Regions from separate parts of the Azorhizobium sp. AG788 genome, predicted to be linked through region 1. Evidence: riboswitches for the same ligand, from Rfam matches in the RefSeq annotation. Region 1 holds a riboswitch; each other region holds the start of a gene.
What was found. Region 1 has a riboswitch for thiamine pyrophosphate ahead of thiD (bifunctional hydroxymethylpyrimidine kinase/phosphomethylpyrimidine kinase). Riboswitches for the same ligand answer to the same signal wherever they lie in the genome.
Positions count from the first base shown of each region.

Region 2: another riboswitch for thiamine pyrophosphate. It lies ahead of thiO (glycine oxidase ThiO); the one in region 1 lies ahead of thiD (bifunctional hydroxymethylpyrimidine kinase/phosphomethylpyrimidine kinase).
Region 3: another riboswitch for thiamine pyrophosphate. It lies ahead of thiC (phosphomethylpyrimidine synthase ThiC); the one in region 1 lies ahead of thiD (bifunctional hydroxymethylpyrimidine kinase/phosphomethylpyrimidine kinase).

Region 1 covers NZ_SOBM01000004.1:464,752-474,158, reverse strand. Annotated here, with positions in the region: gene DFO45_RS12925 (PepSY domain-containing protein) at 1-1,347, shown strand, start outside; gene DFO45_RS12920 (helix-turn-helix domain-containing protein) at 1,402-2,025, opposite strand; gene thiD (bifunctional hydroxymethylpyrimidine kinase/phosphomethylpyrimidine kinase) at 2,107-2,931, opposite strand; TPP riboswitch at 2,971-3,076, opposite strand; gene DFO45_RS12910 (Lrp/AsnC ligand binding domain-containing protein) at 3,297-3,533, shown strand; gene DFO45_RS12905 (cation-translocating P-type ATPase) at 3,641-6,190, shown strand; gene DFO45_RS12900 (universal stress protein) at 6,184-7,026, opposite strand; gene DFO45_RS12895 (cytochrome b/b6 domain-containing protein) at 7,278-7,943, shown strand; gene DFO45_RS12890 (cytochrome c) at 8,007-8,435, opposite strand; gene DFO45_RS12885 (xanthine dehydrogenase family protein molybdopterin-binding subunit) at 8,623-9,407, opposite strand, start outside.
Region 2 covers NZ_SOBM01000001.1:680,624-690,030, reverse strand. Annotated here, with positions in the region: gene DFO45_RS03165 (tripartite tricarboxylate transporter substrate-binding protein) at 1-810, shown strand, start outside; gene DFO45_RS03160 (tripartite tricarboxylate transporter TctB family protein) at 939-1,400, shown strand; gene DFO45_RS03155 (tripartite tricarboxylate transporter permease) at 1,412-2,911, shown strand; tRNA gene DFO45_RS03150 (tRNA-Lys) at 3,068-3,143, shown strand; tRNA gene DFO45_RS03145 (tRNA-Lys) at 3,224-3,299, shown strand; gene DFO45_RS03140 (siderophore-interacting protein) at 3,555-4,325, shown strand; gene DFO45_RS03135 (thiazole synthase) at 4,368-5,168, opposite strand; gene thiS (sulfur carrier protein ThiS) at 5,227-5,433, opposite strand; gene thiO (glycine oxidase ThiO) at 5,512-6,711, opposite strand; TPP riboswitch at 6,700-6,799, opposite strand; gene DFO45_RS03120 (MarR family transcriptional regulator) at 6,925-7,359, opposite strand; gene DFO45_RS03115 (glutathione S-transferase family protein) at 7,754-8,356, shown strand; gene DFO45_RS03110 (NUDIX domain-containing protein) at 8,400-8,858, shown strand; gene DFO45_RS03105 (acyl-CoA dehydrogenase) at 8,992-9,407, shown strand, end outside.
Region 3 covers NZ_SOBM01000002.1:693,378-702,784, reverse strand. Annotated here, with positions in the region: gene DFO45_RS07380 (transporter substrate-binding domain-containing protein) at 1-235, opposite strand, end outside; gene DFO45_RS07375 (SDR family oxidoreductase) at 396-1,163, opposite strand; gene DFO45_RS07370 (L-idonate 5-dehydrogenase) at 1,302-2,339, shown strand; gene DFO45_RS07365 (ethyl tert-butyl ether degradation protein) at 2,370-2,696, shown strand; gene DFO45_RS07360 (LacI family DNA-binding transcriptional regulator) at 2,731-3,777, shown strand; gene DFO45_RS07355 (NAD(P)-dependent oxidoreductase) at 3,774-4,658, shown strand; gene DFO45_RS07350 (RidA family protein) at 4,795-5,139, shown strand; gene DFO45_RS07345 (cupin domain-containing protein) at 5,314-5,622, shown strand; tRNA gene DFO45_RS07340 (tRNA-His) at 5,706-5,782, opposite strand; gene thiC (phosphomethylpyrimidine synthase ThiC) at 5,951-7,792, opposite strand; TPP riboswitch at 7,886-8,021, opposite strand; gene DFO45_RS07330 (class I SAM-dependent methyltransferase) at 8,157-9,407, opposite strand, start outside.

The DNA of each region.
Region 1 (9,407 bases):
GGCACCGCCGAGCGCCTCGCGTGGCAGAGCGCCGGCCTCCTGAAGGCCGCCGGCCGCCCGGTGCGGGTCACTCCCCTTGGCACGTTGCGGCCGCAGGATCTGGTTGCCGCGCGGCAGGTGCTGTTCGTGGTTTCCACCTTCGGCGAGGGCGAGGCGCCGGACAGCGCCCGCCCCTTCGCCAAGCTGATGCAGGCCGGGCCGGCAGCGCTGGCGGGGATCACATACGGTGTGCTGGCGCTGGGCGAACGCAGCTATGCCCATTTCTGCGGCTTCGGCCGCGATCTCGATGTCTGGCTGCGCACCAGCGGCGCCACGCCGCTGTTCGACCGCGTGGAGGCGGACCATGAGGACGCGGCCGCGCTGCGCCACTGGCAGGCCGAACTCGGCGCGCTGACGGGAACCTCCGTAGAGGCGGACTGGACCGCGCCGGCCTATCGCAGTTGGCGGCTCGTCTCGCGGCGGGAGCTCAATCCCGGCAGCGTCGGCCTGCCCACCTTCCATGTGGTGCTGGAGCCTGCCGACGGCGCCGATCTCGACTGGAGTGCGGGCGACGTCGCCGAGGTGGGGCCGGAGAACGCACCCGCCACGCTCGATGCCTTCTTCGCCGCCTGGGAGAAGGCGGCGCCGGCGGAGCTTGCGGTGGCGGAGAGCCACGGGGAACTGCGGCAGGTCCTCGCCCGCCGCCACCTGCCCGCTCCCGCGGAGGCCGCGGGCTGGCAGCCGCAGGACTTCACCGAACGGCTGAAGCCGTTGCCGCACCGCGAATATTCCATGGCCTCCATCCCGCAGGACGGACGGCTGGAACTCGTCGTGCGGCAGGCGCGCACGCCGGAGGGCTATGGCCTCGGCTCCGGCTGGCTCACGGTCCACGCACCCATCGGCGGCACGGTGGCGCTGCGCATCCGTCCGAACTCCGGCTTCCATGCCCCGTCGGACGGGCGCCCGCTGATCCTCATCGGCAACGGCACCGGTCTTGCCGGCCTGCGTAGCCTGCTCAAAGCCCGCATTCACGCGGGGCAGGACCGCAACTGGCTGATCTTCGGCGAGCGCAATGCGGACAAGGACTTCTATTTCCGCGAGGAGCTGGCCGGCTGGACGGCTTCGGGCGCGCTGGAGCGGCTGGACACCGCCTTCTCGCGCGATGCGGAGAAGCTCTATGTGCAGGATGTGCTGAAGCGCGAGGCCGACCGCGTGAAGGCGTGGGTCGCCGAGGGCGCGGCCATCTACGTCTGCGGGAGCCTCAAGGGGATGGCGCCGGCGGTGCATCAGGCGCTGACCGACATCCTCGGGGCCGATGCGCTGGAAGCCATCGCGCAGGACGGCCGTTACCGGCGGGACGTGTACTGATCCGAATGGACCCGGAAGAACGCGATGGCGGCGCCCGCGCCGCCATCGGGCCGCTCAGTCGAGCACGGCAGCCTTGAGCAGGCAGACCATCAGCGCATGCGCCGGCACACTGCCGACATTGCGGATGACGTGCTGGCGGTCGCAGCGATAGCGCAGCGTCTCACCGGCTTTGGCGGTCTCGATGACGCCGCCCACTTCCACCTCAAGCTCGCCCTCCAGCACGGAGAGGCACTCGATGGACCCGAGCTGATGCCCCTCGGAATCGAGGACGCCGCCGGGCTCAGCGTGGAAGTCGTAATATTGCAGCCACTCCACCGTCTTGATCCAGCCGATGATGGCGAGGCGGCACAGGCCGTCCTCCGACTGGAGCATGGGCGTGTCGGCGCGGGTCAGCTTCTCGACGAAGGGCGCCTCGTCGGAGGAGGCCAGCACCCGCTCCACCGTCACATCCAGCGCCTGCGACAGGCGCCAGACCGTGGCGAGCGTCGGATTGGTCTCGTTGCGCTCGATCTGGCTGATGATGGACTTGGCCACGCCCGACTGTTCGGCGAGGTCCGACAGCGAGAGATTATAGGCCTTCCGCAGCCGCTGGATGGTCTTGCCAAGCTGGCCCGTGATCGCATGGGCGCCCGGTTCCAATCCGCTGCCCCGCTCCGGGGGTTTCTCGCGCTGCGCCATGACGCTCCCTTTTACCGAACACTCGTCCGTTTCCTCGGACGATAGCGGCAAGGAGCGGCACGGAGCAAGCAAAAGCGGCCCTTAGAGCCCCGCCTGCCCCCACAGGGCATGGAAGTGGTGGACGGGACCATGCCCCTGCCCCACCTCCAGTTGATCGGCGGCGGCAATGGCACCGGTGATATAGGTCTTGGCCGCCCGCACGGCCTCGGCGAGCGTCAGCCCGCGCGCGAGGCCCGACGCAATGGCCGAGGAGAGGGTGCAGCCGGTGCCATGGGTGTTGCGCGTGGCGTGGCGCGGCGCCGGCAGGCGCAGAACGGCGTCGCGCGTCACCAGAAGATCGACGCTTTCCGCGCCCTCGCCATGCCCGCCCTTCATGAGCACCGCCTTGGCGCCCAGTGCCAGCAGAGCCTCGCCCTGCGTCCGCATGGCGGCCTCGTCCGCTGCGACCGGCGCGTTCAGCAGAGCGGCCGCTTCCGGCAGATTGGGGGTCACCACGTCGGCGAGCGGTAGCAGGCGCGTCTTGAGGGTGGCGATGGCCGCGTCTTCCAGCAGGCGGGCACCGGAGGCGGCGACCATGACCGGATCCAGCACGATGTTGCGCGCCCCGAGCCGTTCAAGCGCATCCGCCACCGCCGCGATGGTGGCGGGGCGCGAGAGCATGCCGATCTTCACCGCCGCGACCTTGAGGTCGGAGAAGACGGCGTCCATCTGGGCGGTGATGAAATCGGGCGGCGCGTCGTGGATGGCGGTGACGCCGAGCGTATTCTGCGCGGTCAGGGCGGTGATGACGCTCGCCCCGTAGACGCCGAGGGCGGAGAAGGTCTTGAGGTCCGCCTGGATGCCGGCGCCGCCGCTGGAATCCGAGCCGGCGATGGTTACGGCGATGGGGGGAGACTTCTGGCTCATCTGGCGCCTCGCTTCCACGGACGGGGAGCGCGGACGCAAGCGCGCCGCAGTCTCGGTTCCCTCCGCCGGCATGATCCGGATCAGGTTCGCGGGTTGGCGTTGGCCTCTCAGCCGCCCGTGACGGACGGCACCCCGACGAGATGGAAGAAGATGTAGCTGCCGCCTCCCGCCGCTTCAAGGTGGGAGGCGGCGGCTGTCCCTTGTCAGGGGCGAGGCTTTTGTCCAACGTGTGCCGGCGCCGGACGGAGCCCGCTGGCGCGCGGGGCTTTCCGCCGTCAGGCGAATCGCGGCAAGGCTCCCGCCCATGGCCGGCTGCATTTTCTTCACGCGCGCCGCTTCGCCTGAAATGCCCTGAGGAGTTCGCGGTGACCCCCTTCTTCGTTCAGATCAAGTGCCAGCTCGGCAAGTCCTATGAAGTGGCGAACGCCCTCGCCGATGCCGAGATCGCCTCGGAGATCTATTCCACCGCCGGGGATTTTGACCTGCTGGTGAAGTTCTACGTGCCCGACGCCACCGACATCGGGCACTTCGTGAACGAGAAGGTGCAGAAGCTGCCGGGCATCCAGGACACCCGCACCATCATCACCTTCAAGGCGTTCTGAGCAGCCGATCCGCCTTCCGACGCAGCGTCATCATGCGTTGCGTCGGATCAAGGCACCCGGTGCGCCCGAGGGCAAGGGTGACGGTGCCGAGACCAGACAGGTCCCCGATGCCGCTCGCCACCCGTTCTCCCGCTGCCTCCGTGCCGCAGCCTCCCCCCGCGGCCACTCCGCCGACCGGACTGTCCGCCGAGGAGGCGCGCCAGCGTCTCGTGCGCCACGGGCCGAATGCGCTCCAGCGGAGCCGGACGCGTTCCTTCGCCGTTATCATCGGCGGAACCCTGCGCGAGCCGCTCTTCCTGCTGCTGCTGCTCGCCGCGGGGCTTTATCTCCTCCTCGGCGACATCGGCGAGGGCCTGCTTCTCAGCGCCGGTGCGCTGGTCTCCATCGGCCTCGTGGTCCTCCAGGAAGCCCGCAGCGAACGCGCCCTCGCTGCGCTCCGGGCGCTGGCCGAGCCGGTGGCACGCGTCCTCCGCGACGGCGACCACCTGCGGATCCCGGCCCGCGAGATCGTGCCCGGAGACCTTCTGCTGATCGGCGAAGGCGACCGCGTACCGGCTGACGGGGCCGTGGTGGCTGGCGATGCCCTCACCGTGGACGAATCCGCCCTCACGGGGGAATCCGTGCCCGTCATGAAGCGTGTCGCCGCGGACGGCATGGCCGAGGCGCTCAGCCGCGCGCCGGGCGGCGAGGACAGTTGCGCCATCTTCGCCGGCACCCTCAACGTCCGCGGACAGGGCGTGGTGCAGGTGGTGCGCACCGGAGCCGACACCCGTCTCGGGCGCATCGGTGCCTCCCTCGCCACCATCGAGACCGCAGCCACGCCGCTCCAGCAGACCATGAGCCGCCTCATCGGCAAGCTCGGCCTCCTCGCCATCGGCTTCTGTGGTCTCGTCACGCTGGTCTACGGCCTGCTGCGGCACGACTGGATCGAGGGTGCGCTTGCCGGGATCACGCTCTCCATCGCGCTGGTTCCCGAGGAATTCCCGATGGTGCTCGCCATCTTCCTCGCGCTCGGGGCCTTCCGGCTGGCCCGGCAGAAGGTGCTGGTGCGGCGGAGCGCGGTCATCGAGACGCTGGGGGCCGCAACCATCCTGTGCACCGACAAGACCGGGACGCTGACGGAGAACCGCATGGCGCTCGTCGCGGCGCAGGTCGCCGGGCGAACGGTCCCGGTCGCGCCCGCAGGCCCGCCTGCCGGCGCGGCGGGCGATCTGCTGCGCCTTGCACGCCTTGCCAGCGCCCCCCAGCCCGTCGATCCCATGGACCGCGCCGTGCATGCGGCGGTTCCGGCGCCGGAAGACGAGACGCTGGCGCTCCTGTCCACCTTTCCCTTGCAGCCTGACCGTCTCGCTTTCCTCCAGCTCTGGCATCTGCCGGACGGGCTCCTGTTCGCCGCCAAGGGCGCGCCGGAGGCGATCGCACATCTGTGCGGGCTCACCCCGGGCGAGCACGCCGATCTCGACCGCGACGTCTCCGGCCTGGCGGCGCAGGGGCTGCGGGTGCTGGCGGTGGCGAGCCGGGCGGCACAGGACGCTTCGGAGGCGCCCGAGGACCGGCCCTTCGCCTTTGGCGGCCTGATCGCCTTCGCGGATCCGGTGCGTCCGGATGTTCCCGGCGCCATTGCGGAGGCCCGCCGCGCCGGCATCTCGGTGGTGATGATCACCGGCGACTATCCTACAACCGCGCTCGCCATTGCCCGGCAGGCCGGGATCGAAAGCGAGGCAGGCGCCCTGACCGGCCCTGAACTTGCCGCGCTCCCGCAAGACGCCCTCCCGCAGCGGGTGCAGGGCGTGCACGTGTTCGCCCGCATCATGCCCGAACAGAAGCTCGCCATCATCGAAGCATTTAAGGCCGGTGGGGCGGTGGTGGCGATGACCGGAGACGGGGTCAACGATGCGCCCGCACTGGAGGCCGCCCATATCGGCATCGCCATGGGCCAGCGCGGCACCGATGTCGCGCGCGAGGCGGCGGACCTCGTGCTGCTGGACGATCGCTTCGTCTCGATCCTGTCCGGGATCCGGCTCGGGCGGCGCATCTTCGCCAACCTGCGCAAGGCGCTCACTTACGTAACCGCCATCCACATCCCTATCGCCGGCCTCGCACTGCTGCCGGTGCTGCTGGGGCTGCCGCCCCTGCTCTATCCGGTGCATGTGGTGCTGCTGGAACTGGTGGTGGACCCGCTCTCGGCCCTCGTCTTCGAAAGCGAGCCCAGCGAGCGGCACGCCATGGAACGCCCGCCGCGTCCCGCCTCAGAAACGCTGTTCGGCCTGCGGCAGATCGCCTTCGGCTGTCTTCAGGGCGGGGTGCTGCTGGCGGCGGTGCTGGGACTTTATCTGTGGTCGTCCTACGCCGGCCACCCGGAACGCGAAGCCCGCACCCTCGCCTTCTGCGCGCTGCTGCTGGGAAATCTCGTGCTCGCCTTCGCCGAATCGGCGGAGGCCGACACCGCATTCTTCGATCTTCGGCGGGCCGCGTTCTGGATCATCGGCGCCCTCGCAGCCAGCGTCCTCGCGGCGATCCTGCTGATCCCCACGCTGACGGACATCTTCCGCCTCGTGCGGCCGACGGCCGGCCAGTGCCTGCTGGTGCTTGCCGTTGCGGCGCTCGCAGGCGGCTGGACGGGCATCGTCCGCCGCCTGGGGCCGGCTCCTCAGTAGGACAGGAACAGCGGCAGCGGGGCGGCGCGCAGCAGCGACTGCGTGACGCCTCCGAAAGTGATCTGCCGCAGCCAGGAATGGGCATAGGCGCCCATCACGATCAGATCGGCGCCACTCGCCACCGCGTGCAGGCGCAGCGCCTCGCCCGCATCGCCATCCGGCGCGGCGATCTCCTTCAGTTCGAAGGTGACGCCATGGGCGGACAGGTGGGGGGCGATGCCCGCGCCGGGGACGGCCTTGGACAGATCCTTCTCGCCGATGATGGAGAGGACCTCCACCATGGCGGCGGCCCGCAGCAGCGGCAGGGCCTCGTTGACCGCCCGCGCCACCCGCGCGCTGCCGTCCCAGGCCACGAGGATACGGCGGCCGCGGAACACGGGGTGGCCCTCCGGCACGATCAGCAGCGGGCGGCCGGACTGGAACAGCGCCGCCTCGATGAGGGCGCGGTCCGGCGACAGGGCGCTGCTCTCCGCATCCACGACGGTCAGGTCATGGACACGGGCCTCGGCCACGAAGCGCTCCACCAGTTCGAGGTGCGGCAGCAGGGGCACTTCGGTGCGCACCGCCACGCCGCCGAGCTCAGCGGCGGCGCGGGCATCGTCCGCAAGCTTTCCGGCGAGTTGCGCCAGACGCTCGTTCTCCGCCGCCACGAGGCCGCCGATGGTGGAACTGACGCGGGTGTGAGGGAGCGACAGCTTCTGCGCCGACGCCTGGACGGTCAGCCGCGCGCCCGCCTCCTGCGCCAGCGACAGGGCATAGGCCAGCGCGCTGGATGTTTCCGTCTCCTCGGTGGAGCAGCACAGGGCGGTGAAAATGTTCTTGAGATTGTAGAGCATGGCGCGCCTCCGCTCGGGATTTGCCTCGACCTGGGAGCCGGATCGATGGACCCACGGTTCCGCTTTCCGCGCCGTGGTATCGACCGCACTCTAGATGACGTAACGTCGCCTCCCTTGATATGGGACAAGGGCAATGCCCGCCGCCGATCATTTCCGCGTGCGCGCGCCAAAGGCCGTGAAATTCACGCTTTTGTCGCTTGGCGGCGCGAGAGGGATACGCAAGAGACGGTCTCGAAACGAGAGGGGTTCTGATGTCGAGCACGCCGCTGCGCAAGGTCACGGTCTGGGACGCGCCCACGCGCCTGTTCCACTGGTCGCTGGTCCTGCTGATCGCCGCCGCCTACCTGACGGCCGAGTTCGGCCTGATCGACTGGCACTTCCGCACCGGCTACGCGATCATCGCTTTGCTGCTGTTCCGTCTGGCCTGGGGGTTCGTGGGCAGCGACACGGCGCGCTTCTCGCGCTTCCTCCAGAACCCGCTGAAGGCCATCCAGCACCTCGCCCACTTCACCCGCCGCGAGCCGGACACCGAGATCGGCCACAACGCCGCCGGCGGCTGGATGGTGCTGGGCCTGCTGGCGCTGCTGCTCATCCAGGTGGGCACGGGCCTGTTCTCGAACGATCAGGTCTTCTCGGAAGGCCCGCTGGCGAAATACGTGGGCTCCGCCATGAGCGACCGTCTCACGGGCCTACACGAGCTCAATTTCAACCTGATCCTGATCGCGGTGATCCTGCACGTCCTGGCCGTGATGGCCTATGCGCTGGTGAAGCGCCACGATCTGGTGCGACCCATGGTGACGGGCTGGAAGCGCCTGCCGGAGAGCATGCCCGCGCCGCGCATGGCCAATGCCGGGCTCGCGGTCGTCCTGTTCGCGGTGGCGGCGGGCATCGCCTGGTTCATCTCGACCCTCGGCTGAGGCCCAAACGAAAAGGGCCGCCCCCGAAAGGCGCGGCCCGATTGCCCTGACCGGTGAATGCGCTCAGCGCTGCTGGTAGCTCTGGTGGCAGGCGCGGCACTCGGGGCCGACGGCCGCCATGGCGGTCTTGAAGCCGTCGGCGGTGCCGACCTTGTCGATATTGGCCGCCACCGCCGCCTTGAACTTGGCGAGCGCGGCGTCGAACCCGGCGCGGTCGGACCAGATGGCCGGAGCGGCCTTGGTGTCGCCCTTGTCGGAGCCCGCGGGGAACAGCGCGCCGAACTTGTCCGCGCCTTCCGAATAGGTCTTGAAGATGGCGGCGGCCTTGGCCGCATCGTAGGGCGCCTCGCCCTTCACGATGGCACCGGCGGCCTTGGTCTGTTCGCCGATCTCCTTCATGACGGCCTTGCGCTGGGCGATCGGATCGGTCTGGGCGACAACCACCGTCGCGGCGAGGGGGACGAGAAGGGCGGCAAGCACCGCAATGCGCATCGACAACTCCTGCGAGTCGATTGGAACCAGACTGGTTCTAGACTGCGCAGATGACAGTCACCATCCGCCTTCGCGACGACTCTCGAAAGCGTGATGGTAAAGACACAGATCATCCCGCAAGAGTTGCAGGTCGTTTTGCCTTTCCCGTCCGCCGGTACGTTTCTTCCAGGAAACCGGGAACGTTGCGTCAGGTTGCCGGCTGTACGCTCGTAATGGCGTCGAACACCGCAAGCGGCGTCGCCGGCATGTCGATGTGCGTCACGCCGCAGCCCCGCGCCAGCGCGTCCACCACTGCGTTCATGACTGCCGGGCACGAGCCGATAGCGCCCGCCTCGCCGGCGCCCTTCACGCCCAGCGGATTGGTGCGGCAGGGCACGTTGCGGGTCTCGAAATGGATGTCCGGCAGGTCCGCCGCGCGCGGCAGGGCATAGTCCATGAAGCTGGCGGTAAGGAGCTGGCCGTCTTCGTCATAGACGGTGCGTTCGTGCAACGCCTGCCCCACCCCCTGTACGATGCCGCCGTGCACCTGTCCGGCCAGCAGCAGCGGGTTCAGCGTCACGCCGAAATCGTCCACCACCACATACCGCAGGATCTCGACGGCGCCGGTGTCGGGATCGATCTCCACCTCGCAGGCATGGGTGCCGTTGGGATAGGTGGCCTCGGAGGCCGAGAAGGCGTCGGTCGCCGACAGATGTTCGGCGGTCGCCGCCGGATGGTTGGCGAGTTCGGCCAGCGTCAGGCGCCGGTCGGTGCCCGCCACCACGAGGGCGCCATCAAGGAATTCGAGGTCCGCCGCATCCGCCTCCAGCGCCTCGGCCCCGAGGGATTTGAGCTTCTCGGCCATGTGCCGCGCCGCGCCCTTCACGGCCGCGCCGCCGATGGGGATGGAGCGCGAGCCGCCGGTGCCGGAACCGGCCGGCAGATCGTCGGTGTCGCCCTGGAGCACCCGCACCTGTTCGAGCGGCAGTTGCA
Region 2 (9,407 bases), on a different contig from region 1:
AAGACGCTCGGCCAGCAGGTGATCGTGGAGAATGTGGGCGGCGCCGGCGGCACCCGCGGCGCGGGTCAGGTGGCGAAGGCCGCGCCTGATGGCTACACGCTGCTGCTCCACCACATCGGCCAGGCCACCGCCCCGAGCCTCTATCGCAAGCTGCCGTACAAGGTGACGGACTTCGAGACCGCCGGCCTGATCACCGCCGTGCCGATGACGCTCATCGCCAAGCCCGGCTTCGAGCCCAAATCCATCGCTGACGTGGTCGCCTATGTGAAGGCGAACAAGGACAAGGTCACCTATGGCAATGCGGGCGTCGGCTCGGCCTCGCACCTGTGCGGCATGCTCTTCATGTCGGCCGTGGGCACGCAGGTGACGACCGTGCCCTATCAGGGCACGGGCCCGGCCATGAACGACCTCGTGGGCGGCCAGATCGACCTCATGTGCGACCAGACCACCAACACCACCGGCCAGATCAAGGGCGGGAAGGTGAAGGCCTATGCGGTGACGACCAAGGAGCCGGTGAAGTCCCTGCCCGACCTGCCCACCATGGAAGCCGGCGGCCTCAAGGGCTTCGAGGTGGCGGTGTGGCACGGCCTCTATGCGCCCAAGGGCACGCCTGCCGACGTGGTGGCCAAGCTCAACGCCGCCCTCAACACCGCGCTGGAAGACCCCAAGGTGGTGGCCCGCTTCGCCGATCTCGGCACCGAGCCGGAGCCGAAGGACCGCCGCAGCGCCGAATTCCACAAGACCTTCCTCACCGCGGAAGTCGCCAAGTGGAAGCCGATCATCGAGGCGGCCGGCGTCTATGCCGACTGATTGCCGCCACGGCTGAATCTCCCGCCCGCCGGCCTCAGGTCCGGCGGGCGGCTTCTTCTTGAGGAGGGAATCGGCTGAGCCATCCCTCCCATCCATCTCACATGTGATACCGGGGGGACCGACGGGCCATGGGCTTCGTGCGCAATCCGAAGGATGTGATTTCAGGGCTTCTGTTCATCGCCCTTGCGGCGCTGTTCGCGTGGCAGTCGCGGGAGTTGCAGATCGGCACGGCCATGCGCATGGGGCCGGGCTATTTCCCCCTGCTGCTCTCCGCCGTCCTCGCCCTGCTTGGCCTCATCGTGCTGGTGAACGGCCTGCGCACGCCGGGCGAAGCGCCCACCGGCACGGCGTGGCGCGCGCTCATCATCCTCGTCGGCGCCACCGTCTTCTTCGGCTTCGCCATGAAACCCCTCGGCTTCCTGCCGGCGGTGGGCGTCAGCGTCTTCCTCTCCACGCTCGGCAGCCGGCTGTTCCGCCTTCAGACCGCCCTCGCGATCACCGCCGTGATGTGCGTCTTCTGCTGGGCGGTCTTCATCCTGGGGCTCGGCCTTCCGCTGCCGCTCCTCGGCCCGTGGCTCGGCGGGCACTGAGGCGGGCGGACATGGAACTCCTCGACAACCTCTCCCTCGGCTTCTCGGTCGCGCTGTCGCTCCAGAACGTCTTCTACTGCTTCGTCGGCGTGCTGCTCGGCACGCTGATCGGCGTGTTGCCGGGGCTCGGCCCCATCGCCACCATCGCCATGCTGCTGCCCATCACCTTCGGGCTGCCGCCGGTCTCCTCCCTCATCATGCTCGCGGGCATCTATTACGGCGCCCAGTATGGCGGCTCGACCACCGCCATCCTCATCAACCTGCCCGGCGAATCCTCATCCGTGGTCACCGCCATCGACGGCCACCAGATGGCCCGGCAGGGACGCGCGGGGGCGGCGCTGGCGACAGCCGCGCTCGGCTCCTTCTTCGCCGGCACGGTGGCGACCTTCCTGCTCGCCGTCTTCGCGCCACCGCTCGCGGAACTGGCGCTGAAATTCGGCCCGCCGGAATATTTCGCGCTGATGGTGCTCGGCCTCGTCGCCTCGGTGACGCTGGCATCCGGCTCCGTCGTCAAGGCGCTGGCCATGATCGTGCTCGGCCTGCTGCTGGGCCTCGCCGGACAGGACATCTACACCGGCGTGCCGCGCCTCACCTTCGATCTCGACGAACTCTCGGACGGCTTCGATTTCGTCGCCCTCGCCATGGGCATGTTCGGCATCGGCGAGATCATCCGGAACCTGGAGGACGAGAGCCAGCGCTCGCTGGTGGCGGCCAAGGTGAAGAGCCTGCTGCTGACCAAGGACGAGTTCAAGGCCATCATCGCGCCGGTGCTGCGCGGCACGGTGCTCGGCTCCTTCCTCGGCATCCTGCCGGGCGGCGGCGCCATGCTCTCCTCCTTCGCCTCCTATTCCATCGAGAAGAAGATCTCCCGCACGCCGGGCCGCTTCGGCCGTGGCGCCATCGAGGGCGTGGCGGGACCGGAGAGCGCCAACAATGCCGGCGCGCAGACCTCCTTCATCCCCATGCTGACGCTGGGCATTCCCTCCAACCCGGTGATGGCGCTGATGATCGGCGCCCTCATCATCCAGGGCATCACGCCCGGCCCCAATGTGGTGACGGATAAGCCGGACCTGTTCTGGGGCGTGATCGCCTCCATGTGGGTCGGCAACCTCATGCTGGTGCTGCTCAACCTGCCGCTGATCGGCATGTGGGTGCGCCTGCTCACGGTGCCCTATCACGTGATGTACCCGGCGATCATCGCCTTCTGCTGCATCGGCGTTTACAGCGTCAACAACAACACGTTCGACGTCTACACCATGGCCCTGTTCGGCATCCTCGGCTATGCGCTGGTGAAGCTGGACTGCGAGCCGGCGCCCCTGCTGCTGGGCTTCGTCATCGGCCCGATGCTGGAGGAATATCTGCGCCGGGCCATGCTGATCTCGCGCGGCGACCCCATGGTCTTCGTCACCCGGCCCATCTCCGCCGCGCTGCTCATCCTCGCCGCCATCGCGCTGGTGGTGGTGCTGCTGCCTTCGGTGCAGAAGACCCGCGAGGAGGCCTTCAAGGAGTAAGCGGCCGTTGCCAACGCTCGGTTTCGCGCGGGGCCAGCCGGACCCGCGCGAAGCTTGTCCACAACGTCCGGCGCGGCGTGAATTTTCTGTCACGCTGTGCTGGACAGTCGGGGGGGCCTTTGCTACATGAGCCTTCCCGAACGGGGACACCCCCGAGGGCGCATAGCTCAGTTGGTAGAGCAGCTGACTCTTAATCAGCGGGTCCTAGGTTCGAGCCCTAGTGCGCCCACCACTTTCCTCCCAAGGTTCAAGTGGTTCTCTCCCGGTTCGCCGCAAGGCGGAACGGCGTTCGGTACCATGACCCCGTGACGGGGGCGCATAGCTCAGTTGGTAGAGCAGCTGACTCTTAATCAGCGGGTCCTAGGTTCGAGCCCTAGTGCGCCCACCATCCCGTCACCCGGCCATGACCAAAGCGAAGCGTGGCGACGCCCCTTCCTCTGGGACAGCACCGTTTCGATCTTCTCCAACCTTCCGCACATCCGCTTGTGCTCCGACCGGCGGCGCTTTATCACCCGGTTTGCAGGAGCCTTGAGAGGCTCGCGTAAGCGTTAACGTCATTCAACGCACCGACGGATGTTCAAAGCCTCCGGACGTGCGCCTGCGCCCCAGTCAGCCGCGTCCGGACCTCACCTGAGTGACGCACATGACTGACACCTCTCCCCTCCCCTCCGATCTCGACCTTCCGCGCATCGAGCGCGTGCGCCACGACCTGCGCCGCCGGCGCCTCACCGTCGCCGCTACGGAACGGCTGACCCCGCACATGATCCGCATCACCCTCAGCGGCGCGGAGCTGGAGGGCTTCACCTCCCTGTCCCCGGCGGATCACATCAAGATCTTCGTGCCGGACGGCCAAGGCGGCACGCAGATGCGCGACTACACGCCCCGGCGCTACGATGCCGCCACGGGTACGCTGCTCATCGATTTCGCGGTGCATGAGGCAGGTCCCGCCACCCGCTGGGCGCTCGATGCCCGCGTGGGCGACGAAGTGGAGATCGGCGGCCCGCGCGGCTCGATGGTCATCGGCGGGGCGATCCGCAACTGGCTGCTGATCGGCGACGAGACCGCCTTGCCCTCCATCGGCCGCCGGATCGAGGAATTCGCCCCCGGCACGCCCGTCACGAGCCTCGTGGCGGTGCCCGGACCCGAGGACGAGCAGCGGTTTGAAACCGAGGCCCGCCTCACCGCCCTCTGGGTCCACCGGCGCGATCCGCGGGAGGTCCGGCCTCTGCTCGACCATCTCAAGGGCATCGACATCCCGGCCGGCACGTTCGTCTGGCTCGCCGCCGAAGCCTCGGTCACACGGGCCATCCGCGCGCATCTGCTCGGCGAGCGGCAGGTGCCGCCCGGCTGGTTGCGGGCATCGGGCTATTGGGTGCACGGCACCGCCGACGCCACAGAGAAGTTCGAGGACTGAAACGCGATGCCGGGTCCCTCGGGACCCGGCAGATGGCTGAGATCAGCTGCCGACCAGGCCGAATTCGGGGCTGGAGGCTTCCGCGTGCAGCTTCTTCGGGATGCGGCCGGCGAGGCGCGCCAGACGCCCGCCTTCCACCGCGTAGCGGAAGGCGCGGGCCATGCGCACCGGATCGTGGGCCTTGGACACCGCCGTATTGAGCAGTACCGCAGCACAGCCGAGCTCCATCGCCTGCGCGGCATCGGAGGCCGTACCGATGCCGGCATCCAGCACGACGGGCACCGGCGAGCGGGCGCAGATCAGCTCGATCATGTGCGGATTGGCAATGCCAAGGCCGGTGCCGATCATGGAACCGAGCGGCATCACGGTGGCGGCGCCGAGATCCGCCAGCTTCTGGCAGGTGACAGGATCGTCATTGCAATAGGGCAGCACCACGAAGCCCCGGTTCACCAGTTCCTCGGTGGCCTTCAGCAGCTCTTCCACGTTGGGATAGAGCAGCTCGCGGTCGCCGATCACCTCCAGCTTCACCCAGTCCGTCTCCAGCGCCTCGCGCGCCAGTTCGGCGGTGAGGATGGCGTCCTTGGCGGTCTGGCAGCCGGCGGTGTTGGGCAGGATATGCACGCGGCCGGTAAGAAGGTCCGCAAGGCTCTCCTCATAGCCCTCAAGGCTCATGCGGCGGATGGAGGCGGTGGCCATTTCCGAACCGGAGGCCTCCAGCGCATCGAGAAACATCTTCTGGTTGGGATAGCCCGCCGTGCCGAGGAACAGGCGCGAGGAAAAGGTACGGCCGGCGATCACCAGCGGATCGGCCAGCGTGCTCGGGACGGGAACGTTCACGTTCATGTCGGTCTCTTTCCGGCCGGCTGATCCGGCGCTCAAATTTCTGGCGGCAGCGTTTTAATCAGCCACCCTGCTTGGCGTGGATGATCTCCACAGCATCGCCCGAGGCGAGCACGGTGGCCTCCCAGGCGCGGCGGGAGACGACGGCGCCGTTCACGGCCACCGCAATGCCCTTGCGGGTGGCATCGAGCCCCACGGCGCCGAGGAGATCGGCCACCGTCTCCACCGCCATCTGCTCATCCTTGCCGTTCACGCGCAGTTGCTTCACGTCCTCGCCTCTCGCCTTATGTCTGTGCTTTCAGGTCCAACGCTGCCACGGACGTTTTCGTTCGTCACGCGGCCGGGTTCATTCCGCTGCCGCGCGCGGCAGGAAGCGCTCGGCCACGAAGGGCGCGATCACCGGGTCGGTCTCACCCTCGAGGATGAGGCGCGAGATCGCCTCCGCCGTCACCGGCAGCAGCAGGATGCCGTTGCGGTGATGGCCGGTGGCGAACACCAACCCCTCCACCTCGGCGCTGCGGCCGAGAATGGGCGCGTCGTCCCGGCTGCCGGGGCGGAAGCCGACCCATTGCTCGAGGATCGGCAGTTCCTCGATGGTGGGCAGCGCCCGCCAGGCATGGGTGAGCAGCGCCAGCTGCCCGCCGGCGGTGAGATCGGCATTGAAGCCGCGCTCCTCCACCGTCGCCCCGACGATGAGCCGCCCGTCCTTGCGCGGCACGAGATACGTGCCCGGCGCCCACACCACATGGCTCAGGATGGGCGCGGCCGGGTCCATGGCGAGCGCCAGCATCTGCCCCTTCACCGGCCGCACCGGCAGCGGTGTCGCGGGGGTGATGGCAACGCCGCGCGACCATGCGCCTGCGGCCAGAACCACGATATCCGCCGCGAAGCGCTCGCCCTTCGCGATGACGGCACGGGCGCGACCGTCCACGACCTCCACGCGCTCGACGGGCATGTCCTCATGCAGCGTCGCGCCGGCCTTCAGCGCCGCGACGCGCAAGGCGGCCGCCACCTTGCGATTGTCCACCTGATGGTCCTCGGGGCACCACACGGCGCCTGCGAGCTTGGTGGCGAGATGGGGCTCGCGCCGGCGCACCTCCGCTCCGTTCAGCCACTCCACCGGCAGGCCGAGGCCCTGCTGGAAGGTGATGAGGTGGCGGAGCTTGGCCGCATCGTCCGCATTGAGGGCGAGAACGATGGTGCCGTCCGTGCGCAGGTCCACCGCCATGCCGGAGGCGGCCTCCAGATCGGCGGCAAAGGAGGGCCACAGGCGCTGGCTCTCGCGATTGAGGGCCAGAAGCCCCTCCTCGCCGGGTTCCGCCTCGGCGCAGGCGGCAAGCATGCCGGCCGCCGCATGGCTGGCGCCAAGGCCCGTGCGGCCCTGCTCGAAGATCTCCACCGTGCAGCCGGCTTCCGCGAGCCGCCAGGCGATGGACAGGCCCATGACGCCGCCGCCGACGATGGCGACGCGCGGCCGCGCACCGGATGCGCGCGCGGAATGGGCGGACGAAGATGCGGAATCGTGATGCGACAAGCTCTCGCTCATCGGCTCCTCCCTACGCTGGCATGACCCAGACAGGTTCGATGGGTGTGATCTCAGCCGCGCGTGACGCGCGGCACCCCAGGCCGTCAAGTCATTATCGCCGCACGATGCTTCGGCGGCAAGGAAAACCATTGCGCCATCTCGGCGCGGGGGAGGCAGTGCCACGTTTCGCCCGCCGTCGCAATGCGGCGGGCCGACCGCAGGCGGCGTCGCCGCCTATTCGACGGCGGCGTTCAGGCGATCGCGCAATTCCGTGAGCTGGACGCGCAGGCTTTCCCGGTCCTCGGCGCACAGGCCGATGGCCTCGCCCATGGACTGGACGACCTCCTGCGCCTTGGCTTGCAAAGCCCGCCCCTCGGGCGTGAGCGTGATGTTCACCACCCGCTCGTCAGCCGCATTCCGGGCGCGGCGCACGAAGCCCGCGCCCTCCAGGCGCTTGAGCAGCGGCGTCAGCGTGCCGGAATCCAGATGCAGCTGCTCGCCCAGTTCCTTCACGCTCTGGCCGTCCTTGTTCCAGAGCAGCACCAGCAGCAGATACTGCGGATAGGTCACATCCAGCGCCTTCAGCAGCGGGCGGTAGGCGCGCGTGAAGGCGTGTTCGGCGGAATAGACGGCGAAGCACAGCAGGTCGTCGAGGCAGAAGGTGGACATGGCAAGGGCCGTCTCTGTGAACGGCTGTTTATATCACGCGACGCAATTGTGTTGCACACAATCATTTCATGGCAGGGGCCGCGATTCTGCATTGCTCCAAATTAGCTGGTGTGCAATTAATTTGGCATGCAGGGGCAGACGCCCCACCCAGACAGACGCGGCCGCGTGCCGTGGAGATTGCCCATGACGCCTCACCCGCAGATCCGGGATGGCCAGCGGCCTCCCTCCCCCGAACCTGAAGTCGAAAGCGCCGTGCCCCCGACGGACGCGGTGCCGGCCGGCTGCCTGTGCCGCGGCCGGGATGCCGGTGTGGATTGCCGCGCGCCCCACTCGACGTGCGACGACGTGCCGGTCATGTTCTTCTCCTGAGACATGACCTTGAGGGAGCGCCGCCGTGAAACTCTTCTGGTCGCCCAGAACCCGCGCCTTCCGCACACTCTGGCTGCTGGAGGAGACGGGCGCTCCCTATGAACTGGTCCGCGTGGACCTGAATGGCGGCGACGGCATCGATGATGCCGAGTTGCTCGCCGCCAATCCCATGGGCAAGGTGCCCGCGCTGGTGGATCGTGGCATCCCCATCGCCGAGAGCGGCGCCATCGCGCTCTACGTGGCCGACCGTTTTCCCGAGGCCGGCCTTTCCCCGCCGCTGGGCGATCCCGAGCGCGGCCCCTTCCTGCACTGGATGATCTTCGTCGCCTCCTGCGTGGAGCCGGCACTGGTGCAGAAGATGAAGGGTGTGGAACTGCCCACCAGCGCCGCCGGCTGGGGCAGCTTCGAGAAGGTTATGTCGGTGCTGGACGCCCGCCTCAGCACCCATCCCTTCCTGGTGGGCGAGCGGTTCACGGCCGCCGACACGCTGCTCGCCACGGACCTCGGCTATTTCATCCAGGTCTTCAAGATGCTGGAGCCGCGCCCCTCCTTCACCGCCTATCTCGCGCGCTGCGCCGAACGCCCGGCCTTCGTCCGCGCCCGCGCCATCGAGGCGGAATACGCCTGAGGACGCCTTGCGCCGCGTGCCGCCACGCGGGCAAATGTCCGGCATGTGGCTGCTCCGCTCCCTGCTTCCCATCGCCCCGTTCGTCCGCCGCCTGCGTCATGGCATGACGCTGGGCGTGCGGGCCATCGCCATCCGCGACGACCGCGTGCTTCTTGTGCGCCACACCTATACGCCCGGCTGGCATCTGCCCGGCGGCGGGGTGGACGTGGGCGAGACGGCGGAGGCGGCCGCCCGGCGCGAGTTGATGGAAGAGGCAAATGCCCGCGCCACCGGCCCGCTTCTGCTCCACGGGGTCTTCTTCAATCCCCGGGTGGGCGGGCGCGACCATGTGGTGTGCTTCCGCGTGAGCGATTTCGAGCAGGGGCCGCTCCCCGGCCCCACCTTCGAAATCGCCGAGGTCGGCACCTTTCCCCTCGGCGCCCTTCCGCCCGATACCACCGCCTCGACCCGGCGGCGGCTGGAGGAGCTTGCCAGCGGACGCGCGCCGGACGATTGTTGGTAGACAAACAAAATGGCATGATCCGGCATCCGCCGTGTCCGTATGATCCTTCGCGTGAAATTCGGGCTTGCAGCGTCGCGCGCGGCAGCGCATCACACACGGCATCGCGGTATAGAGCGGCAAGAAGGAGCGAGAGATGGGAGAACCTCAGAAGGCCGAGACGGCCACCAGCACGAAGGCGGCTTTCGACTGGGCCGATCCCTTCCGTTTCGAGGACCAGCTCACGGAAGAAGAGCGCCTTGTCCGCGACACCGCCCGTGACTATGCGCAGGAGAAGCTCCTGCCGCGCGTGACCAGCGCCTATCTCGACGAGCGCTTCGACCGCGAGATCATGAGCGAGATGGGCGAACTCGGCCTGCTCGGCGTGACCATTCCGGAGAATTACGGCGGCGCGGGCCTTGGCTATGTGTCCTACGGCTTGGCCGCCCGCGAGGTGGAGCGGGTCGATTCGGGCTATCGCTCGGCCATGAGCGTGCAGTCCTCGCTCGTCATGCACCCCATCTATGCCTATGGCGACGAGAGCCAGCGCAAGAAGTATCTGCCCAAGCTCGC
Region 3 (9,407 bases), on a different contig from region 1:
TCACGCCGAGATATTTGGCGATCAGCACGGCGACATCATAGTCGTAGCCGGTGGGGTTGCCCTTGTCGTCCACCATGCCCATGGGCGGGCCGCCGATCAGCACGCCGATGCGCACTGTGCCGCGCTGGACGATTTCGTTGAGCGTCGTGGCGCTCGCGCTGGCGGCGCTGGCAAGACCGGCGAGGCCGATGCCGGCGGCGACCAGAAGGCCCCGCGTGAGGGATTTCAGGCTCATGGTTTCCTCCCTTTGAGCAGTCCTGTGAGGGTGTCGGGCAGCCGGGATGCGGCTGCGCCCGTCAGAGGCTTTGAAGACGCGGATTGGCGTGCCCGCGGAACGGCGTGATTGTTGATGATCCGGGCGGCGCCGCCGTTCGCGCGCGGCCCGTTGTCCGGGATCAGAGGGTCGCGAGGACGCCGCCGTCCACGTAAAGGACCTGTCCGTTGACGAAGCTCGCCGCCTCGGAGGCGAGGAAGATGCAGGCGCCCTGCAGCTCCTCCACATTGCCCCAGCGACCGGCTGGCGTGCGGTTCTTGAGCCACGCGTCGAATTCGGGGTTCTCGATCAGCGCCTGATTGAGCGGCGTGGCGAAGTAGCCCGGCCCGATGGCGTTGATCTGGAGGCCGTGGCGCGCCCAGTCCGTGCACATGCCCTTGGTGAGGTTCTTCACCGCGCCCTTGGAGGCGGTGTAGGGGGCGATGGAATAGCGCGCCGCCTCGCTCTGGAGGCTGGCAATGTTGATGATCTTGCCGCGCTTGCGGCGGATCATGTGCCGGGCGACCGCCTGTCCCACGTAGAATACGCTGTCGAGATTGGTGCGCATCAGCTCGTGCCACGTCTCGACGGGATAGTCCTCAAGCGGGGCGCGGCGCTGGATGCCGGCATTGTTCACCAGAATGTCGATGGCGCCGGTGTTCGCCTCGATCTCATCGACGCCACGCTGCACTGCAATGTGATCGGTAACATCGAAGGCGGCCACCTCGGCGGCGACACCCTGATCAGCGAGGCGTGCCTGGGCGTCGGCTAGCTTTTCGGCGTCGCGGCCGTTCAGCACCACGCGCGCGCCGGCCTTTCCGAGGCCAAGGGCCAGCGAGTAGCCGATGCCTTGGCTGGAGCCGGTGACGAGCGCCAGACGGCCGGTGAGGTCGAACAACTGGATCGACATCTTGTCTCCCTAGGTGCTGCCCGCTCGTGCCCTGGAGCATCCGGCGGCCTGCTTTTTTGCTTGTGCTCCAGATAGAGCATGTTATCGGTAACAAAACAAGAGGCCCCTCGAATGCGGGCCTCGCACCGGGGAGTGATCATGCGCGCCGCCGTGCTTCATGCCGCCAAGGATCTGAGGGTCGAGGAGATTGATGAGCGTCCGCTCGCTGACGACGAGGTGCGCCTGCGCTTCGCCGCCGGCGGCATCTGCGGCTCGGACCTCTCCTATTATTTCAAGGGCCGCGTCGGGGATTTCGACGTGCGCCAGCCGCTCGTGCTGGGCCACGAGGTGTCCGGCGAGGTGGCGGCGGTCGGACCGTGCGTCGAGACGCTTAAGCCGGGCGACCGCGTGGCCGTGGACCCGAGCCGGCCATGCCTCACCTGCGACTATTGCCGCATGGGGCGCTCCAACCTCTGCCGCAACATGCGCTTCTTCGGCAGCGCAGCCATCTATCCGCACGTGCAGGGCGCCTTCAGCGAGACCTTCATCGCGCGCGCTGACCAGTGCGTGAAGGTGCCGGACAGCATGTCCATGCGGGTGGCCGCCTGCGCCGAGCCGCTGGCCGTTTCCGTCCACGCCTGCCGGCGCGGCGGCGAGATCGCAGGGCGCAAGGTCCTGATCGCCGGGGCAGGGCCCATCGGCATCCTCTCGGCCCTCGTCATGCGCCGCATGGGCGCGGCCGAGATCGCCATCACGGACCTCGTGGAGGCGCCGCTCGCCATCGCCCGTGAAGCGGGGGTGGACGAGACCATCTGCGTCGGCACCGATCCGGAGAAGCTCACCCGCTATGAGGCGGACAAGGGCTATTTCGACATCGCGCTCGAGGCGACTGGCTCGCCGCAGGCGCTCGCGTCGCTGTTCAAGGTGGTGCGGCCGGGCGGTCGCGTCATCCAGGTGGGCATGATGCCGCCCGGCACCATTCCCGTGCCGGCCAACATGCTGATGGCTCGCGAGATCGACTTCGTCGGCGCCTTCCGCTTCCACACCGAGTTCAAGACCGCCGTGGACTATCTGGCGCGCGGCCTTATCGACGTGTCGCCCATCCTCTCGGCCCAGATGCCCATGAGCGATGCCGACGCCGCCTTCGCCATGGCCGCCGACCGCAACCGGGCGATCAAGGTCCATCTCACCTTCTGACCGCGCGCATAACGAACAAAGGAAACGCTCATGTATACCCGCTGCGCCATCTTCGAGGGCCAGATCACGCCCGGCCGCGAGGACGAGTTCTTCAAGGCGGTGGAGGAGCGCCTGCTGCCGCTCTGGAAGCAGATGCCCCACGCTGAGGCCGTGCGCGTGCTGCGCGCCGTGCGCCATGATCCCGACGCGCCGCCGGTGGCGATGATGCAGGAGATCGACTATCCCTCGCTGGAGGCCATCGACGAGGCTCTCGCTTCGCCGATCCGCACGCAGGCCCGCGCGGTGACCGAGGACATCGTGAAGATGTTCACCGGCCGCTTCTATCACATCGTCTACAAGCGTCAGGCGGGGTCCTGAGGCGATCATGCCGCCGCTCACGCGCAAGCCCACCATGCGGGACGTCTCGCGTCTCGCGGGCGTCTCCACGATGACCGTCTCGCGGGTCCTGGCCGACCCCGAGACCGTGTCGCGGGAGACGCGCTCGCGCGTTCTGGCGGCGGTGGAGCAACTGGGCTATGTGCCCGACCGGGTGGCGGGAAGCCTGTCTTCCCGCCGCACCAACGTGGTGGCGGCGATCCTGCCGACCCTGACCAACGTCAATTTCGCCGACACCGCGCATGCTCTGACGGAGGTGCTGCGACCGGCTGATTATCAATTGCTCATCGGCTACACAATGTACCGGCTGGACGAGGAGGAGCGTCTGTTGCGGGCCATGCTTCCCCGCCGGCCGGACGCGGTTGTGGTGGCCAGTTCCGTGCACACGAAGACCGCTTCCCAGATGCTGCTGCGGGCGGGCGTGCCGGTGGTGGAGATATGGGACAATCCCGGTCAGCCCATCGATCATGCGGTGGGCTTTTCAAATTACGAGGTGGGCCGGGCGGCGGCGCATCATCTCATCTCCCTCGGCCATCGTCGCATCGGCGCCCTCGGCCCCGGCAGGGGCGGCGAGGCGCGGGATTTTCGCGGTGAGGACCGCATGAAGGGCTTTGCCGCCGCTCTACGCGAGGCGGGCCTGTCGGACGAACTGGTGCTGCACTTCGGTGATGTGCCGGTCGCCTTCGATCACGGCCGCCAGTCGTTCGCCGCCATGCTGGAGCGGGCGCCGGATGTGGAGGCGCTGTTTGCCGTCTCCGACATTTCCGCCTGGGGCGCGCTGATGGAGTGCCAGCGGCGCGGCATCCGCGTGCCCGACGACCTGTCGCTGCTCGGCTTCGGCGATTTCGACTTCGGCCGCCAGTGCGTGCCCATGCTGAGCACTATGGGGATCGACGCACGGGCCATCGGCACGGCGACGGGCGAATTGCTGATGCGGCTCCTTCACGACGACAGCGGCGCGGCGGCGGTGCCCGAGCGTATCGATGTCGGCTTCCGGCTGATCGAGCGCGAGACCACCGCGCCGGCGCGCAAGCGCCGCAAGAATGGGAGGAAGTCCAGTTGAGCGAGACCATCGGCATCATCGGCGTCGGCGTCATGGGCAGCGCCATCGCGACGCGCTTCCTGGAGCGCGGCCGCACCGTGCATCTGCGCGACATGGATCCGCAGAAGCTGGCGCCGCTGGTGGCGCGTGGGGCGATCGCCATGGAAAGCGTCGCGGCGCTGACGCAGGCGAGCGACGTCATCATCACCAGCCTCAACACGGCGGAGATCGTCGAGGCGGTGCTGTTCGGGGCCGATGGCATCGCCGCGGCGGCAAAGCCTGGCCAACTCTTCATCGACATGTCGAGCATCGACCCCAAGGCGACCGCCACGCTCGCCGCGCGGCTGGAGCGGGAGACCGGCATGGCCTATGTGGATGCGCCCTTGTCGGGCGGCGCGCCGGCCGCCCTTGCGGGGCGGCTCACGCTCATGATGGGCGGCAGCCCTGAGGTCGTGGAGCGGGCCAAGGCGGTGCTGGCCGATGTGGCGGCGAATATGACCCACATGGGGCCTTGCGGCGCTGGGCAGACCACCAAGCTCATCAATCAGGTGCTGTGTGCCTGCAATTTCCTCGCGGTGGCGGAGGCGACCCGTCTCGCGCTCGATGGCGGCGTGGATGCCGCCCGCATTCCGCAGGCGCTGGCCGGCGGACGCGCCGATTCGCGCATCCTCCAGGAGTTCATGGGCAAGATGGCCGCCTTCGATCTGACCCCCACGGGCCGGATCGACAATATGCTGAAGGATCTGGAGGCGGTGCAGCGCTATGCCATGGCGCTGCGCACGCCCATGCCGCTCACCGGCCTCGTCACCGACCTGCACCGGATGATGGTGGCCGCCGGCATCGGTCCGGAGGACAGCGCGGCCTATATGAAGCTCTTCGACTTCGGCACTCGCGCCGCCTGAACCGCTCTATGGAAAAGCTCCGACCTCAATCGGCCAGGGGCGCGCACGGGGGCGGGGGATGCTATATGCGCCGTGCGGCCTCGGCCGCGCCTCCGTCCGCCCGCGCCGATCGCGGGCCATCAGCAGGAAAGCGATTATGAGCATCGTCCGCCTCGACAAGGGCCCGCGCATGAGCGAGGCCGTGATCCACGGCAACACCATCTATCTCGCCGGCCAGGTGGAAGAGGGCCCGGACGTGGCCACCCAGACCAAGAAGGTTCTGGCCTCCATCGACGCTCTTCTGGAGCGCGCCGGTAGCAGCAAGGCGAACATCCTCTCCGCCACCATCTGGCTCGCGGACATCAAGGACTTCGCCGAGATGAACAGCGTGTGGGACCAGTGGGTGGACAAGGACAATCCGCCGGCCCGCGCCACCAGCGAAGGCAAGCTGGCCGCTCCGCAGTTCAAGGTCGAGATCATCGTCGTCGCGGCCAAGCCCTGATCGGCGTGTCCTGATCGGCTAGTCCTGATCGGTATCCCGGCGAGGGCCTGATCCCTCGCCGGGTTCAAAGCCGCGCTTGAGCCATTGGCAGGCCCTCGCATTTGCCGGAAACTACAGACCGCGCCCGCACAAAAGAGAATCGGGCGCCACCTTCTGTCTTCCGGAGTGCGTTTCGTGGCCTTTGCTTGCACCATTCCCGCCGTCCCCACCGTCCAGCAGGATGACGATGCCATCCGCATCACCCGCTGGGATTTCGCGCCTGGCGCCGTCACCGGTTGGCACCGGCACGACTGGCCCTATTTCGTGGTGATGCTCACGGACGGCATCCTGCGCGTCCACAACGGCACGGACGTCATCGACAATCCGTTGAAGGCTGGCCAGTCCTATGGTCGCAAGGAAGGCATCACCCACGACGTGATGAACGGCTCGCCGCACCCGATCGCCTTCGTCGAGATCGAGATCAAGAAGCCCGAGGCGCTCTGATCGCCGACCGGCCGCCTCGTCCGCGGGGCGGTCGATTCCTTGGCGCGCCGTCGTCCGGCGCAGTCAGATTGTCGTGGATTGAATGGTACAGCTGGGTGGGCTCGAACCACCGACCTCCGGTTCCACAGACCGGCGCTCTAACCAACTGAGCTACAGCTGCAAGACCCTTCGCGCGTCGCGTCGAAGTAGGCGCGGAACCTACTTTGCGGTTTTGCGCATTGCAAGGGGGCTCCGGGGTCTTTCTGCGAACCTTCGGTCCGGTCATCCACACCCTTGTGCGCCCCAAAAGAAACGCCGCGCCATGGGGGCCATGGCGCGGCGCATGTCGTCAGGCGGAGGGCGGCGCAGCCACCTCCGGGGCGGGCTGGTAGATCTCGCCGCCGCTTGCGCGGAACTTCTCGGCCATCTCAGCCATGCCGCTCTGGGCGATGTCGCCGGCCTCGATCTTCAGCTCCTGGCTGATCTTCATGGAGCAGAATTTCGGCCCGCACATGGAGCAGAAGTGCGCCACCTTCGCGCCTTCCGCCGGCAGGGTCTCGTCGTGATAGGCCTCCGCCGTCTCCGGATCGAGGGAGAGCGCGAACTGGTCGCGCCAGCGGAAGGAGAAGCGCGCACGAGACAGTGCATCGTCCCGGATGCGCGCGGCGGGATGGCCCTTGGCAAGGTCGGCCGCATGGGCGGCGATCTTGTAGGAGATCACGCCGGCCTTCACGTCGTCGCGATCCGGAAGGCCGAGATGCTCCTTCGGTGTCACGTAGCAGAGCATGGCGGTGCCGAACCAGCCGATCATCGCCGCGCCGATGGCCGAGGAAATGTGATCGTAGCCGGGGGAGATGTCGGTCACGAGCGGGCCAAGCGTATAGAAGGGCGCCTCGTGGCAGAGCTTGAGCTGCTTCTCCACATTCTCGCGGATGAGGTGCATGGGCACGTGGCCCGGCCCCTCGATCATCACCTGCACGTCGTGCTTCCAGGCGATCTCGGTGAGTTCACCCAGCGTCTCCAGCTCGGCGAACTGGGCGGTGTCATTGGCGTCGGCAATCGAGCCGGGGCGCAGGCCATCGCCCAGCGAGAAGGCGACGTCATACTGGGCGAGGATCTCGCACAGCTCCTCGAAATGCTCGTAGAGGAAGCTCTCCTTGTGGTGGGCGAGGCACCACTTGGCCATGATCGAGCCGCCGCGCGAGACGATGCCTGTGACGCGGTTTGCGGTGAGCGGGATATAGGGGAGGCGCACGCCCGCGTGGACGGTGATGTAGTCCACGCCCTGCTCGGCCTGCTCGATCACCGTGTCGCGGAAGATCTCCCAGTTGAGGTCCTCAACCACGCCGTTGACCTTCTCCAGCGCCTGATAGATCGGCACCGTGCCGATCGGCACCGGCGCGTTGCGGATGATCCATTCGCGTATGGTGTGGATGTTCTTGCCGGTGGAGAGGTCCATCACCGTGTCGCCCCCCCAGCGGATGGCCCACACCAGCTTGTCCACCTCTTCCGCAACGCCCGAGGTCACCGCCGAATTGCCGATGTTGGCGTTGATCTTCACGAGGAAGTTGCGACCGATGGCCATGGGCTCGGTCTCGAGATGGTTGATGTTGGACGGGATGATGGCCCGCCCGCGCGCCACTTCCTGCCGCACGAACTCGCCCGTGATGTCGGCGGGAATCGCCGCGCCAAGGCCCATGGCCTGGTGCTTGGGGTGGGCGCCGCCATTGGCGCGGGCGAGATTCTCACGCGCCGCCACATATTCCATTTCCGGCGTCACGATGCCGGCCTTGGCGTAAGCCATCTGGGTCGGGCGCCTGCCGGCCTTCGCGCGCAGCGGCTTGCGGCCGGTGCGGTCGAAGGCGGGCAGGTGGCTCACCTGGCCGGGCTTCAGGCCGTCGTCCTCCGGCTTCTGGGCACGACCTTCCACCTCTTCGACGTCGCCGCGATCAAGCACCCACTGGCGGCGCAGTTCGGGCAGGCCCTTGGTGAGATCGATGATGGCGTCGGGGTCCGTATAGGGGCCGGAGGTGTCATAGACGCGCACCGGCCGCTCGCTTGGATCGGACAGGCCGATCTCGCGCATGGCGACTTTCACAGCCGGATTCTCGGCCGGAATGAAGACCTTGCGGGAATGGGGAAGGGGCCCCGTCGTCACCTTGAGGGCTGAGGTGGAGGCTTCGTCGAGCATACGGATCTCCTTCAAGCTCGCGCTTCAAATGAGACCCGGGATGAGCTTCAGGAGCAGGTTTGCCTGAGAAACGTCCCAACGGGACCGCACGTGGCGCCAGGCTGATTCCGATCCCTTCGCCGGCATGACCCGGATCAGGTTCGAAGGGTCATCGTGGCGCCGGGGACCATTACGGCCGGACCGGAAGACGATATCTCAGCCCCCTCGCGGGGCCCCCCTTGGAATAAGACCAGTCTGGGAGGCCGCGTGCCGGGTGTCAATCTTGCGGTGCAACACGCGTTACACCGCAAGCCCTTGCAATTTCGGAAGCGCACGGCGTCGGAGGACTGGTGCGGACCTGTGTTGATACCGGGTTGGGCGGGGCTCAGAGGGCGCCAAGGGCCTCCCACAGGGGCACGCGGATGCGCAGGCACCAGTCCGCGCTTTCTCCCACGATCTCCCTCTGACCTTCGGGGCTGGTGATCACGTTGCCGTCACGGGCGAGCGGCGTACCGCTGGCGGCGAGGCGGTTCACGATGGTGTCGGTGAGCGCGCCATGCTCCGGCGTGATGCCCGTGGCGAGGGCGTGGAACACCGCCCCCTCCATGGTGGTGAGGTTGAGACCGGAGCCCGTGAGCGGCGTGGCGATGGCGGCGGTCGCTGCCCGCTGCTCGGCCACTTCCTGCGCCAGCAGGCGGTTGAGGCGCACCGCCGCGTCGTTGCGCGGAAGCTGCTGCGGGGGAATGGCGATGGCCTGCCCGGAGCCGACCAGCACGCCGGCGATCTCCACCATGGATGGTGCGCCCGGCTGGTCCTTCAGTTCCGGCAGGGCCACCAGATCGTCGAGACTGCGGGGCCGCTCCGCCAACGCCGCAAACAGCGGCTTGTAGAAACGGTCAGGGAGCTGCGCCTTGCCAGCGGGAACATCGAGCTCCGTGCGTGCCTCGTGGGGCGGAATGGTGAGGGCGAGGCCGAAGGTGCGCAGATGGGCGTCGCGCTGGCCGTCCGCAATCCGGCGCGGGCCGCGGGCATAAAGATCGCGGCGGAACGGCCGGCTCACCAGATAGTCCTTCAGCGTCTCGCGCAGCGGCCCGGCCGGAACCTCCTCCAACAACTGCCGCTGCTCCGGCTTGAGCGCGAGGTCGGGGAAATTGTCGATGAGCGAGGCCGAGCCGATGAAGCCGAGCTTGGCCTCGGCCAGTTCCGCCGCCGTGTCCATGTGATACTGCGGGTGCCAGTTGGCATTGAGATATTCATGGGCGAGATAGACGGCCCGGTTGGGCGCGCCGGACTTGTCGCTGCCCTTGCGCAACTGGTCCAGCAGGGCGGCATTGCCGAGTACGCCGGAGCCCGCCGCCTGAAGGCGCTCGATCCACTCAAGCCCCTTCATGACCTGCACATCGCTGCGCTCGCGGCCGAGGCGGGAATGTTCCAGCAGGAGGCGCTGCATGGGCAGCAGCGCCGTCCAGCCTGGCATGGCGTTGTAGGTCACCGAGACCATGCCGCCCGGCTTGACCCGCTCGCGCATGAAGCGGGTGATGTTGTGCCGGTCCTCCGGTGCGATCCAGGACCAGACGCCGTGCAGCGTCACCATGTCGAACTCGGGCAGGTCCGAGCGGCCGAGCATTTCCGCGAA